Neorhizobium galegae: one gene and its partners. The protein of the gene in region 2 interacts with the protein of the main gene of each other region in a pairwise test. Links are inferred from orthologs where the notes say so. Each region holds a gene or a part of one and is shown on either strand. Other genes may lie near its edges. The genes, in order: dnaQ, dnaE and LZK81_RS01340.

Region 1 (4,143 bases), 1.6 Mb from region 2 along the record:
ATCGGATTAGCCAGGTGCGTGAACACCGCGAACTCGGTGTCACCCAAGGCTTCGACCGGCGCCATTATACGGACCGTGCGACGATCAACGAGGAGCTGAAATACGCTCGCGCGCTTTGCGCCCGCCAGAACTGGCCTGTCATCGACGTAACCCGCCGGTCGATAGAGGAGACGGCAGCCGCAATCGTTGCGCTACGCCCGAAGCTGCGTTAAGCGAATCCGCTCGCAGCCTTTGGGAGATTTCCGTGACAGTGCCGCTCGTACTCGCCTCCTCCAGCCCTTTTCGCCGGATGCTGATGGAAAATGCCGGCCTCGCTTTTGAAAGCAGGGCGGCGGATATCGACGAGCGGAAAATCGAAGCCGGACTGGAGGGCGTAAGCCCCGATGAGGTGGCGCTGAAGCTCGCCAAGGCAAAGGCGGTGGATGTGAGCCGCCATTTCCCCGGCGCCTTGGTGATCGGCTCGGACCAGACCATGTCGCTCGGAAGCCGTGTCTATCACAAGCCGAAGACCCTTGCCGAAGCGAAAGAGAATCTGCTTTCCCTTTCGGACAGAACCCATCGCCTGAACAGCGCAATCGCTTTTGTGCGTGACAACGAGATCGTCTGGGAACATGTCGCCCATGCGGATCTCACTGTCCGGAAGCTAAATGATACCTTTGTCGACCGTTACCTGTCGCGGGTCGGGGAAAAGGTCTACGGCAGTGTCGGGGCCTATCAGCTGGAAGGGGAGGGCATCCAGTTGTTTTCGGGGATCGAGGGCGACTATTTCACCATACTCGGCTTGCCCATGCTGCCGCTTCTCGAAAAGCTCCGCGAACTGGGAGCGATCGATGGCTGATTCACGTGAAACATTTTTGGTTAATGCTTTCGTAACCGGCTGGCCGGTGAAACATTCCCGTTCCCCGTTGATCCATGGCTATTGGCTGAAGAAGTTCGAAATTGCCGGGACCTACAGGCCCGAGGCCGTGACCGAAGCAGACTTCCCCGCCTTCATCCAATCGCTGAAAGACGGAAGCTCCGGCTTTCGCGGCGGCAATGTCACCATTCCCCACAAGGAGCTTGCCTTCAAGCTTTCCGACCGGCCGGATGATCTGGCGGAAGAGCTTGGCGCGTCGAACACGCTCTGGATGGAAGACGGCCTGTTGCATGCCACCAACACCGACGGCCACGGGTTCACCGCCAATCTGGACGACCGACATCCGGGCTGGGACAAGATCGACCGCGCTGTGATTTTGGGCGCGGGCGGCGCAAGCCGCGCCGTCATCCAGGCGATACGGGATCGCGGCGTCAGTGAGATCCATGTGGTCAATCGGACAATTTCACGCGCCGAGGAACTCGCCGATCGGTTCGGCGCGAAAGTTCATGCCCATCCTGTCGAGGCGCTGCACGAGGTCATGTCCGGAGCAGGCCTTTTTGTGAACACGACCTCGCTTGGCATGGACGGCGGAGAAGCGCTGAAGATCGACTTCGCGCCGTTGGCGTCCGGCGCGGTCGTCACCGATATCGTCTACGTCCCATTGAAAACGCCGCTGCTCGTCCAGGCCAAAGAACAGGGTTTCGCGACTGTCGACGGGCTCGGCATGCTGTTGCACCAGGCTGTGCCCGGCTTCGAAAAATGGTTCGACCGTCGCCCGGTTGTCGATGAAACCCTTCGCGACCTCGTCATCGCCGATATGGAAAACCACGGATGATCGTCATCGGCCTTACCGGCTCCATCGGAATGGGAAAATCGACGACCGCGAAAATGTTCGCGGAAGAGGGTGTCCCGGTGAATGACGCCGATGCCGTCGTCCACGATCTCTACCGTACCGATGCGGTGGCACCCGTCGGTGAGGCGTTTCCCGGCACGGTCAAGGATGATGTCGTCGACCGTCAGGAACTGTCCCGCCAGCTTTCGGCGTCGCCTGAAAAATTCCCGGTCCTCGAAGCGATCGTCCATCCGTTGGTCCGCAAGCGTGAAGTCGATTTCCTGACCCGCCACAGAGAGGCCGGCACTGACCTCGTGCTCCTCGATATTCCGCTTCTCTTCGAAGTGAAGGGCGCGGATCGCGTCGATGTTATTGTCGTTGTCACCTGCGATCCACAGATACAGCGCGACAGGGTGCTTGCGCGTCCCGGCATGACGGAGGAAAAATTGGCGATGATTCTCTCCCGTCAGATGCCCGATGCGGAAAAACGGAAAAAAGCCGATTTCCTTGTCGATACGGGCCTTGGACTGGACGCGGCGAGAAAACGGGTTCGCGAGATCATCGCATCTCTGAAGGCCGGGAAGACGAGCGAGAAAAAGCCACATGCGTGAGATCATCTTCGATACGGAAACCACGGGCCTCGAATCGAAGGTCGACCGGGTGATCGAAATCGGCGGCATCGAACTGATCAACAATTTCCCGACCGGGAGAACGCTGCATCTCTATATCAACCCGGGCGACCGCAAGGTTCATCCGGACGCGCTTGCCGTGCACGGCATTACCGACGAGTTCCTGAAGGATAAGCCGAGCTTCGGGGATGTCGCGCAGCAGATCATCGAGTTCTTCGATGGCGCCAAGTGGATCGCCCATAATGCGACCTTCGACATGGGCTTCATGAATGCGGAATTCGGCCGTCTCGGCCTGCCGCCCGTGATGTCCGACCAGGTCATCGATACCCTGGCCATGGCCCGCCGCAAACATCCGATGGGTCCGAATTCGCTTGATGCGCTCTGCCGTCGCTACGGTATCGACAATGCCCATCGCACCAAGCACGGCGCGCTGCTCGACTCCGAACTGCTCGCCGAAGTCTATATCGAGATGACCGGCGGCCGGCAGACGGCGCTCGGCCTGATGGGTAACGAGCGGTCTTCGACGGTGATCGAGGTCGAGGAAGTCGTAATCGAGGTTGCGGGTCGTCCCCGGCCTCTTGGCCCCCGGCTGACCGAAGCCGAGATCGAAGCGCATGCGGCCATGGTCACGTCGCTGAAGGACAAGGCAGTCTGGCTGAAGTACAAGCCGGCCGAATAAAAAAGCCCGGGTCGAAGCCCGGGCTCTTTCGTCAAATCTGGAAAATTTTGGCTTAGCTGTCCAGCACCTGAACCTTGGAACGGGCCTGTTCCTCGGCCATGCGTTGCGTGAACATCTGCGCGAAGTCGATCGGGTCGATCATCAGCGGCGGGAAGCCGCCATTGCGCGTGACGTCCGCAATGATCTGGCGGGCGAACGGGAACAGGAGACGCGGGCACTCGATGAAGAGCAGCGGCAGCATGTGTTCCTGCGGAAAACCGGTGATGCGGAAGACGCCGCCATACACCAGTTCGGCCGCGAAGACGATCTTGTCGCCTTCCTTGGCTTCGGCGTTCAGCGTCAGGATAACGTCGAAATCGGCGTCGGAAAGCGGATTGGCATTGACGTTGACATTGATGTTGATCGCCGGCGCCTTGTCGCGCGCCTGCAGCGAACGCGGAGCGCCCGGGTTCTCGAAGGAGAGATCCTTGGTGTACTGCGCCAGGATGTTGAGGGACGGCGTTGCGGCCTGGTTGTTATCGTCTGCCATTGGGATTTCCTCGAGGCTTTGGAGCGTTGAGGCCCTCTAACATTTCGTCTGGGGGCTTACAACCCTGGCCAACCCGCAGGACCTCTCAAGGTTCCTTGCTTTTGGGGCCAGCCCAGGGCGAAGAGGCATCGGGATCGCGATGGTAATCCTGCTCGTCGAGATCGACCACCGGTCCGGTTTTCTTGGCCTCCGGCGAAGGCCTCGGGCTTTCGTAGCGATAGCCTTCGCTGCGCGGCGAACGGACGACGACGATGCGGCGGCCGACCACAGACCAGATCAGGCTGCGCACGAAGGGAATGAACAGCGCCAGCCCGATGATGTCGGTGAGGAAGCCAGGCAGCAGCAGCAGGATTCCGGCGACGACGATCATCGCGCCGTCGATCAGGGCGCGGCCAGGCGCGCGACCGTCGCGGCTCTCGGTCGAAATCTTCCTCAGGATCTGGGTCCCCTGGTTGCGCAGCAAAAGGGCTCCGAGCACTGCGGTACCGATCACCAGACCGAGCGTCGCCCAGAGGCCTACTGCTTTGCCGACGAGCACGAAGCCCGCGATTTCGGCGAGCGGCCAGCCGATCAGAAAGAGCGGCACGAGAAAGAAGCGCATGATATTCCCTGTGTCGT
Region 2 (5,179 bases):
GAAACGCTGATCAGCGACGGCTCGTCTCTGACGATCAACGATCAGGGCATCGGCCAGGATACCGGCGACGGCACCGATTTCATCACCGTCACCCAGCCGGTGCAGCGGGTGGCTGAAGCACAGGCCTCCATCACAAGGCCGCAGCCGATCAGCCAGCGGCGGACGGCGGCGAAGCCCCGCGCCTACGGCCTCTACTGAGGCCCTTGTTTCTACGCATGTCTTTATCGCAAAACCGCTGCACACTTTTGCGCGACATGCGTTAGACCAGCTCGACATCGAGAACGCCCGGCGCTGTCCGCAGCGCCGCGGCGATTTCCGGCGAGATGCGGTATTTCTCCGTCAGCTCCACCTCGATCTCCCGCTTGCCGTCATCCTTGATGATGACGAAGGATACGAGCCCGTCGCCTCTCGCGTTGAGATGCCGGGCAACGGCGCGCATCGGGCCTGAATCGCGCACGAAGACGCGCAGCGCCTTCTGCATCTGCACCGACTTCTCCTCGAGCGACTGCGCGGTCTGGATGCGCAGGCCGATGCCTTCCGGCCGCTCCTCCGCCTGCACGGTGATGACCAGCGACTTGCCGGGCTCCAGCAGGTCGCGATATTGCGCCAGCCCTTCCGAGAACAGAACCGCCTCGAACTGGCCGGTCGCATCCGAGAAGGTGACGATGCCCATCTTGTTGCCGGTGCGGGTCTTGCGCTCCTGCTTGCCGGTCACCGTTCCGGCCAGCCGGCCGGCGGTGGCGCCCTGTTTCACGGCCGCCGAAAAATCCGCGAAATTCTGGACGCGCATCTTCGCAAGCACACTCGCATAGGCATCCAGCGGGTGGGCGGACAGATAGAAACCGAGAACCTGATATTCGCGCATCAGCATTTCGGACGGCATCCACGGCGTAAACGACGGGAAGATCAACGTTTCCGGCCCGGAAGCGGAGGATGAGCCGAACATGTCGTGCTGGCCGCTGACCTTCTCCCCTTGCGCACGCTGCGCATAACCGATGATGCGGTCGAGACCGGCGCTGAGCTCGGCGCGGTCGCGGCCGAAACAATCGAAGGCACCCGCCGAGATCAGGCTTTCCATGACGCGGCGGTTGACCTGTTTCGGATCGATCCGCAGGCAGAAATCCTCGATGCTGGCAAACGGCACGTCGCCGCGCACTTCGGTGATGTGGTCGACCGCCGACTCGCCGACGCCCTTGATGGCGGCCAGCGCATAATAGATCCTGTTGTCGCCGGTCTCGAACTGCCGGAACGAGGTCTGCACCGACGGCGGGATGACCGCGATGCCGAGGCGGCCCGCATCCTGCCTGAAGTCGTTGAGCTTCTCGCTGTTCGACATATCGTAGGTCATCGACGCGGCGAGGAACTCGACCGGGTAATGCGCCTTCATGAAGGCCGTCTGGTAGGAGACGATCGCGTAGGCCGCAGCGTGCGATTTGTTGAAACCATAGTTCGCGAACTTGGCGAGCAGTTCGAAGATGTTGTTGGCCTGCGGCTTGGAGACGCCGTTCTTGATGGCGCCATCGACAAAGCGTTCGCTCTGCTGGTCCATTTCCGCCTTGATCTTCTTGCCCATGGCGCGGCGCAGCAGGTCGGCCTCGCCGAGCGAATAGCCCGACAGCACCTGGGCGATCTGCATGACCTGCTCCTGGTAGACGATAACCCCTTGGGTTTCCTTCAGGAGATGATCGATCATCGGATGGATCGACTCGATCTCCTCCTCGCCGTGCTTGCGGGCGTTGTAGGTGGGAATGTTCTCCATCGGGCCCGGACGATAAAGCGCCACGAGCGCGATAATGTCCTCGATGCAGTCCGGCCGCATGCCGATCAACGCCTTGCGCATGCCGGCACTTTCCACCTGGAACACGCCGACCGTCTCGCCGCGCGAGAGCATCTCGTAGGTCTTGGTGTCGTCGAGCGGGATCATGGCCAGATCGATCTCGATGCCGCGCTTGCGGCAGAAATCGACGGCCGTCTTCAAGACTGTCAGCGTCTTCAGGCCGAGGAAGTCGAACTTTACGAGGCCGGCCTGCTCCACCCACTTCATGTTGAACTGGGTGACCGGCATGTCCGAGCGCGGGTCGCGGTACATCGGCACCAGCTTCGACAGCGGCCGGTCGCCGATGACGATGCCTGCGGCGTGGGTCGAAGCGTGGCGGTAGAGGCCTTCGATCTTCTGGGCGATATCGAGGAGGCGTGCGACGACCGGTTCCTTGTCGGCCTCCTCCTGAAATTTCGGATCCTCCTCGATCGCCTTCGACAGCGGGGTCGGGTTGGCCGGGTTGTTCGGCACCAGCTTGCAGATCTTGTCGACCTGGCCATAGGGCATTTCGAGCACGCGGCCGACGTCGCGCAGGGCGGCGCGCGCCTGCAGCGAACCGAAGGTGATGATCTGCGCCACCTGCTCGCGGCCGTATTTCTGCTGCACGTAACGGATCACCTCTTCGCGGCGATCCTGGCAGAAGTCGATGTCGAAGTCCGGCATCGAGACGCGGTCGGGATTGAGGAAGCGTTCGAACAGAAGCGAGAAGCGCAGCGGATCGACGTCGGTAATGGTCAGCGCATAAGCGACCAGCGAGCCCGCACCCGAGCCTCGGCCGGGGCCTACCGGAATGCCCTGCTGTTTCGCCCATTTGATGAAGTCGGCAACGATCAGGAAGTAGCCCGGGAACTTCATCTTCTCGATGACGCTGAGCTCGAAGTCCAGCCGCTCGCGGTAGTCCTGCTCGGTATAACCGAGCGTCATGCCGAGCGTCGCGATACGCTCCTCGAGCCCTTCGACGGACTGGCGGCGCAGCTCCTCCGCCTCGGCGCGCTCGGCTTCCGCCGGATCGTCGGTGGCGCCGGTGAAGCGCGGCAGGATCGGATTGCGGGTCTTCAGCACGAAGGAGCAGCGCCGCGCGATCTCGACCGTGTTTTCGAGCGCCTCCGGCAGGTCGGCGAACAGCTTCGCCATCTCGGCACGGCTTTTCAGATAGTGGTCCGGCGTCAGGCGGAAACGGGTATCGTCCGAGACGATCGCGTTGTGAGCGACCGCCATCAGCGCATCATGGGCATCGTAATCGGCCTTGGTGGGAAAGAAGGCCTCGTTGGTCGCGACCAGCGGCATGTCGTGGTCGTAGGCGAGCGTGACGATCTTGTGCTCGTGGCGCCGGTCGTAGGCGCCATGGCGCTGCAGTTCGACATAAAGCCGGTCGCCGAAGATCTCCTTGAGTTTCAGGAGCCTTGCTTCGGCAAGCGTGGCATTGCCTTCCTTCAGGGCCACGTCGACCGGACCGGTGCCGGCGCCGGTCAGGGCGATCAGGCCTTCTGTGCCGCCGTCCTCCAGCCAGGAGCGGCTGATATGGATGGACTGATGCCCCTCGTCGCCGAGATAGGCGCGGCTGATCAGGTCGACGAGCCGTTCGTAACCGACGGCATTCGCCGCGAGCACGACGATCGTCGGCAGCTTGGCGAGCTGCTGGTGGCTGTTACGGCGCTCGTCGGACTGGTCTTCCATGTCGATCGAAAGCTGGCAGCCAATGATCGGCTGTAGGCCGTCGCCGATCGCCTTCTGGGCGAATTCCAGCGCAACGAAGAGATTGTTGGTATCGGTTATCGCGATCGCGGGCTGATTGTCCGCGATTGCCTTCGAGAGGATCTTCTTGAGCGGCAGCGCGCCTTCCAGAAGCGAATAGGCGGAATGGACGCGAAGGTGAACGAATTGAGGGGTGGTCCCCAGCTTTTCCGATCCCGATTTTACGTCCGCTGTATCTGCCATGTCTGCGCCATATCCATCTCATGAATCAGGCTATTGTCCGGCGCAGGGACTTGAGAGTCCAGTTCGGATTTCCCCCCTCAACGCCTTTCGGCCGAGGGGCCGGATCACATGGCCATCATGATCATGGAGAGGCTGGCCACGAAGGTGGCGATGGAAGCGAATGCGGCAATGTCACGAAGCAGGTCAGTCATCGTCGTCTCCCGTGTTCTCTTATGTTTTTAATTTGTTCTCATTTTGTTTGGGAGTCAATAAAAGAACAGACCGGAAACAAACATACCTCGATATCCTCCCTCACCTGGTAAACAAGGCGTTAACGGTGGGATTTTCGGCCGGATCGGCGCATGCGGATACATCCGGACTGGGTGACCATCCGGGCATGAGCAATTTCGGACGGGGCGCTGAAAGCTGCCTCGTAAGGTAAGTAATAAGTGACACCTCTCAGCGCCCCGTTCGGCGGTTTATGCCCACGACTCCGGTCCCTCTGCCGTGGCTCTTCCGGACGGTGTTCGTATGACCCGGGACGCCCCATCCGATTCGATCGGAAATGCTTCCATGGATCTCCGCCGGTTTCTCCGATGCCCTCGGGTTATCCTCGGGTTTAACCCGAGGACGAGGGTCGGTCGGACTTTGAAAAATCCGGCGACACCATCCGGTCAGCCACCATGTGTGCCGCACAGGCACGTCCGGCGCGCGCTTTCGGGCTTCAAGAGACGAAGGCTCGGTCCGTTGCCTTCATCTCTCCCCGTTGTCCCCGGAGGGAGACCATTTTCCGCGAACCCGAACGCCAAGGTTTTGCGTCTTGCCCTTGACGTCCGCGCCGGTCCCGCCTCGCCGGCACGCCTGCCGGTATATCCGCGACGGAACGGCGGGATTGTAGGCACGGGCCGGGAGGGCGGGGATGAGAGGGGATGTGGATTGGGGTTAAGGTGCCGAAAAGGTGGGAGGAGGTGTTCGGGAGCATCCCCGCTGGGCGTAAGGGCGATCGCATATGGAACGCGACAGCGCGGCATTCCTAACCCTCCCCCTTGTGGGGAGGGTGGCCGGCAGGCGGGAGGGGTTTTAACGCGGAGCGAAGACCCCTCCCCAACCCCTCCCCACAAGGGGGAGGGGCTCCACGCACCGCCCCACGCCTTCATATGCGATTGCCCTGACGTCAAGACTCGGAGATGGTCCGGCAGGAGGATGAGGGGCATGGCAGGAGGTGGGCGCTATGGGTGAAGCAGCCCGCCTCTTCACATCTCGACGACCTTGCCGCCTTCGATCGTCACGCGGCGGTCCATGCGGCTGGCGAGGTCGTGGTTGTGGGTGGCGATCAGGGCCGCGAGGCCCGACTGGCGCACCAGGGCCTCCAGCGCGTCGAAGACATAGGATGCGGTCTTCGGGTCGAGATTGCCGGTCGGTTCGTCGGCGAGAAGCACGCGC
Region 3 (4,093 bases), 1.3 Mb from region 2 along the record:
TGTGCTGGCACTGGGTGCAGACACGCTTGTAGCCGCCGATCCTGGTTTCGGTTGGCGAGCCGCATTTGCCGCAGAATTTGTTGGAGGCATTCCAGTTGAGAAGTGCCACCGCCTGGGCGACCTCGCCTTGCAACTCGCCTTCGATCAGCTGATCGCGGAAGAGGGCGCGGGCCTCGGTCGGCTTGTAGTGGCTTGCCAGTTCTTCCGCCGGGATCAGCATCGGCACGGCGATGCGCGGCTCGCCGGTCTCGTGGTAACCGAGCAGCACGGCGTTGTCGAAATCCGGCTTCAGTTCGGCAAGCTCGTAAGGCGAGAACAGCGGGTCGAGGATCTGGCTGTCGTGCTTCAGGATCAGCCGGCTGCCGGTGAAGGCGAGGATATGGGCGCCTTCCACGGCGAGCGCCTTCTCGACGCAATCGTCCTCACGGTACTCGGCCCGGCGATCCAGCTTGTTGCCGGAAAAAGCCGTCAGCGTGCTCGGTTCGGGATGGGGTGAGTCGGTGTCGAAAAGGGTCGCGGTCATGAAAGGGCTTCAACCAGTTTGTTGAGAAAATCTTGCTTTTGTTGCTCTTCATATGTCACCGGCTGGCCAAAACCCCATATCGGGCCGGGCCAGTTCGGGTCGCCCTCGAACCGGGCGATGACATGGACATGCAGCTGGCGGACGATATTGCCGAGTGCGCCGACATTGATCTTGGTGGCGCCGGTCACCGTCTTCAGGGCAGCGGCCACCCTGTTGACCTCGACCGAGAGCAGCGCCTGTTCGGCGGGCGAAAGATCGAAGATCTCGGTCATGCCGGCGCGTTGCGGCACCATGACCAGCCAGGGCCAGCGGCTGTCGTTCTGGATGCGGAGCTGGCAGAGGGTGAGCACGCTCACAAGATCGGAATCGCGGGTTATCCTCCCGTCCAGTTCGAATTCGCTCAAACTTTCCTCCCTTGTTTTTCTGTTCGATAGCAGTTTTTTACAGGGTTGGCTTGCATTTGGAAGCGTTATTGACGATATGGACGTTGGGAGGTTGGTGGTGGACGAGCCACTCGCCAACCGGGTCAGGTCCGGAAGGAAGCAGCCCTAACGAGCCAGGCACGGGTCGCCGTGCCAGCCTCCCACCCTTTTACTTGTACTACCATCTTGGTCAGCTTCCGGCCCGGTCAAGACCGTGCTCAGGATTGGCCCGCGCAGGCTGGCAGGACTGAATGAGCGATACCGGGCCCACATCTCCAAGCACTCCCGCAGCCAACCCCGCCGCAGGCAGCGGATACCGGGTGCTCGCCCGCAAATACCGTCCCAAGGATTTTTCGGACCTGATGGTCGGCCAGGAGCCGATGGTCCGGACGCTGACCAACGCGTTCGAGACCGGACGCATCGCCCAGGCCTATATGCTGACCGGCGTTCGCGGGGTCGGCAAAACGACGACCGCCCGCATCCTCGCCCGCGCGCTGAACTACAAGACGCCAGACATCGACAAGCCGACCATCGACCTGCGCATCCCCGGCGAACATTGCCAGGCGATCATGGAAGGCCGGCATGTCGACGTGATCGAGATGGACGCCGCCTCGCATACCGGTATCGACGATATCCGCGAGATCATCGAGCAGGTGCGCTACCGCCCGGTCTCGGCGCGCTACAAAGTCTACATCATCGACGAAGTGCACATGCTCTCGACTCAGGCCTTCAACGGCCTGTTGAAGACGCTCGAAGAGCCGCCGGAACATGTGAAGTTCATCTTCGCGACGACCGAAATCCGCAAGGTTCCGATCACCGTGCTGTCGCGCTGCCAGCGGTTCGACCTGCGCCGAATCAGCGCCGCCGATCTGGTCGGCCTGTTCACGACCATCCTGGAAAAGGAAGGCATTCCGGCCGAACCGGAAGCGCTCGCCATGGTCGCACGTGCGGCGGAAGGCTCGGCGCGCGATGGGCTGTCGCTGCTCGACCAGGCAATTGCGCATGGCGGCGGCCAAGTGATCGCGGAGACCGTGCGCGGCATGCTGGGGCTTGCCGACCGCGCCCGCATCGTCGACCTTTTCGAGCATATCGTGCGCGGCGACGTGACGGCTGCCCTTTCGGAATTCACGGCGCAATACGAGGCCGGCGCCAATCCGGTCGTGGTTTTGACCGACCTTGCCGATTTCACCCATCTGACCACCCGTTTCAAATATATCCCTGACGCCGCCAGCGATCCTTCGATCAGCGAAGTGGAGCGCGTGCGCGGCCGCGAATTTGCCGAAGGCGTCGCGGTGAGTACGCTGTCGCGCATCTGGCAGATGCTCCTGAAGGGCATTCCGGAAGTCGAAAATTCCTCGCGCCCGGCGGGTGCGGCCGAAATGGTGCTGATCCGGCTGACGCACGCGGCCCATCTTCCCTCGCCGGAAGATGCTGCCCGAAGGCTTGCCGATTTCAGCAACGGCGACGGCCAGCGGGCACCGGTTCCGAATGGCAGTGGCGGTGGGCGGCCGGTTTCTCCGCCGCAATCGCCAGTGAATGCGCGCGGCACGGAAATGGCGAGCCCGCGCGTTCCTTCCGGCGGTCCGACCGCGATGCTGCAGGCCGTGCCGAATACGACGCCGCGCGAAATGCCCGTCGGCCGCGCGGAAGAACAGCCAGCCGAAAAACCAGTTCCCAAGGTACCCGTCAATTCGATCCAGGATATCGCCGATCTCTGCTCCAAGAACCGCGATCCGCGGCTGAAGGCGCTGCTGCGCAATTTCGTGCGGCTGGTGAAGATCGAGCCGGGCCGGCTGGAGATCAATCTTTCCGGCGAAGCGCCGAAGACCATTGCCGGCGACCTCAAGGCGCGGCTGGAGGAATGGACCGGGATCACGTGGTGGGTGACGCTCAGCAACGAGGCCGGCGAGCCGACGCTGGTCGAATCCGAAAAGAGCGTGCGGGAAGCGCAGTTCACCGACGCCCGCGCCGATCCGGACGTGGCGGCGATCCTTGCCCAGTTCCCCGGCGCCAGGATCACCGACGTGCGCATTCGCGCCAGCGAAGAGGATGAAAGCGAGACCGAGGACCTGCCGGCACCGGCGACCGCGGAATCCGAAGAGGGCGACATCCTGCCCGGCGACGACATCGAACTATAAGAGAAGAGGACAGACAGATGCGCGACATCATGGGCATGATGGGCAAGGTCAAGGAAATGCAGGCCAAGATGGAGCAGATGCAGGCGGAAATCGCCGCTCTCGACGTCGAAGGCACATCCGGCGGCGGGCTGGTGACCGTGCGGCTCAACGGCAAGGGCGACATGCTCGGCCTCAAGATCGATCCGTCCCTGTTCAAGGAAGACGATGTCGAGATCCTCGAAGACCTGATCGTCGCCGCCCACAAGGCCGCCAAGGAGCGCGCCGAGGTGATCGCCGCCGAAAAGACCAAGGAACTGACCGCCGGCCTGCCGATCCCGCCCGGCTTCAAGATGCCGTTCTGATCCTGGTCCGAGGGAATAGGGGAGCTCCGATGACGTTGACGTCACTTCTGGTTTTCGCAGCGGCACTTTTCGTCGCCGCAGGTTCGCCTGGTCCCAGCATAGCCGCGCTCGTGGCGCGCGTTCTGTCCAAGGGTTATCGCGACGTATTGCCGTTTCTCGCGGCGATGTGGGTCGGCGAGGCCATATGGCTTTCGTTTGCGGTCGCAGGCCTTGCCGCCATCGCCGAAAGCTTCCATGCCGTCTTCGTGGCCATCAAGTGGATCGGCGTCGCCTACCTCCTCTATCTCGCTTGGAAGATGTGGTTCACCGAACCTGCCAGCTCCGGCGAAGACCTTCCGGAAAATCGCTCGGTGTTGAAGATGTTTTTCGCCGGCCTCACCGTGACGCTCGGCAACCCGAAGATCATGATGTTCTATGTGGCGCTGCTGCCTTCGATCATCGATCTCGGCGGCGTGACGCTGACCGGCTGGCTGGAACTGGTCGCCGCGATGTTCGTGGTGCTCGTGGTCGTCGATCTTGCCTGGGTGCTGCTTGCCGCCAAGGCCCGCCAGTTCCTGAAGAGCCCCCGGGCCGTGAGGATCGCCAACCGGATTTCGGCCGGCGCCATGGCGAGTGCGGCAGCGGCGATCGCGACCCGCTAGGTCTCGAAAGTAGGCCTCCAGCGGTGGC

What was found.
Region 1: the proteins of dnaE (region 2) and dnaQ interact in binary tests that used the Escherichia coli proteins (3 or more experiments, as listed by UniProt). The link is inferred for Neorhizobium galegae from one-to-one orthologs.
Region 3: the proteins of dnaE (region 2) and LZK81_RS01340 interact in binary tests that used the Escherichia coli proteins (3 or more experiments, as listed by UniProt). The link is inferred for Neorhizobium galegae from one-to-one orthologs.

Annotation. Positions count from the first base shown.
Region 1 is NZ_CP090095.1:1,015-5,157, forward strand. The notes cover bases 1,145-4,143. They hold dnaQ (DNA polymerase III subunit epsilon), read left to right. Parts: upstream 1,145-2,291; coding sequence 2,292-2,996; downstream 2,997-4,143. Other genes in these bases: LZK81_RS00015 (shikimate dehydrogenase), read left to right, coding at 1,145-1,691; coaE (dephospho-CoA kinase), read left to right, coding at 1,688-2,299; secB (protein-export chaperone SecB), read right to left, coding at 3,049-3,525; LZK81_RS00035 (FxsA family protein), read right to left, coding at 3,611-4,126. Outside these bases: LZK81_RS00005 (pyruvate, water dikinase regulatory protein), read left to right, coding at 1-212; LZK81_RS00010 (Maf-like protein), read left to right, coding at 245-838; more of LZK81_RS00015, read left to right, coding at 831-1,144. UniProt on the Escherichia coli protein: DNA polymerase III is a complex, multichain enzyme responsible for most of the replicative synthesis in bacteria. The epsilon subunit contain the editing function and is a proofreading 3'-5' exonuclease.
Region 2 is NZ_CP090095.1:1,631,746-1,636,924, reverse strand. Bases 60-4,094 are described here. They hold dnaE (DNA polymerase III subunit alpha), read right to left. Parts: upstream 3,758-4,094; coding sequence 260-3,757; downstream 60-259. Other genes in these bases: LZK81_RS08175 (L,D-transpeptidase), read left to right, coding at 60-198. In the rest of the region: more of LZK81_RS08175, read left to right, coding at 1-59; LZK81_RS08165 (ABC transporter ATP-binding protein), read right to left, coding at 4,990-5,179. UniProt on the Escherichia coli protein: DNA polymerase III is a complex, multichain enzyme responsible for most of the replicative synthesis in bacteria. This DNA polymerase also exhibits 3' to 5' exonuclease activity. The alpha chain is the DNA polymerase catalytic subunit.
Region 3 is NZ_CP090095.1:288,466-292,558, reverse strand. What follows is about bases 691-3,639. They hold LZK81_RS01340 (DNA polymerase III subunit gamma/tau), read left to right. Parts: upstream 691-1,196; coding sequence 1,197-3,083; downstream 3,084-3,639. Other genes in these bases: LZK81_RS01330 (LysE family translocator), read left to right, coding at 3,454-3,639; LZK81_RS01335 (YbaB/EbfC family nucleoid-associated protein), read left to right, coding at 3,101-3,424; LZK81_RS01350 (HIT family protein), read right to left, coding at 691-927. Also shown: nudC (NAD(+) diphosphatase), read right to left, coding at 1-523; more of LZK81_RS01350, read right to left, coding at 520-690; more of LZK81_RS01330, read left to right, coding at 3,640-4,065; LZK81_RS01325 (MOSC domain-containing protein), read right to left, coding at 4,062-4,093. UniProt on the Escherichia coli protein: Part of the beta sliding clamp loading complex, which hydrolyzes ATP to load the beta clamp onto primed DNA to form the DNA replication pre-initiation complex.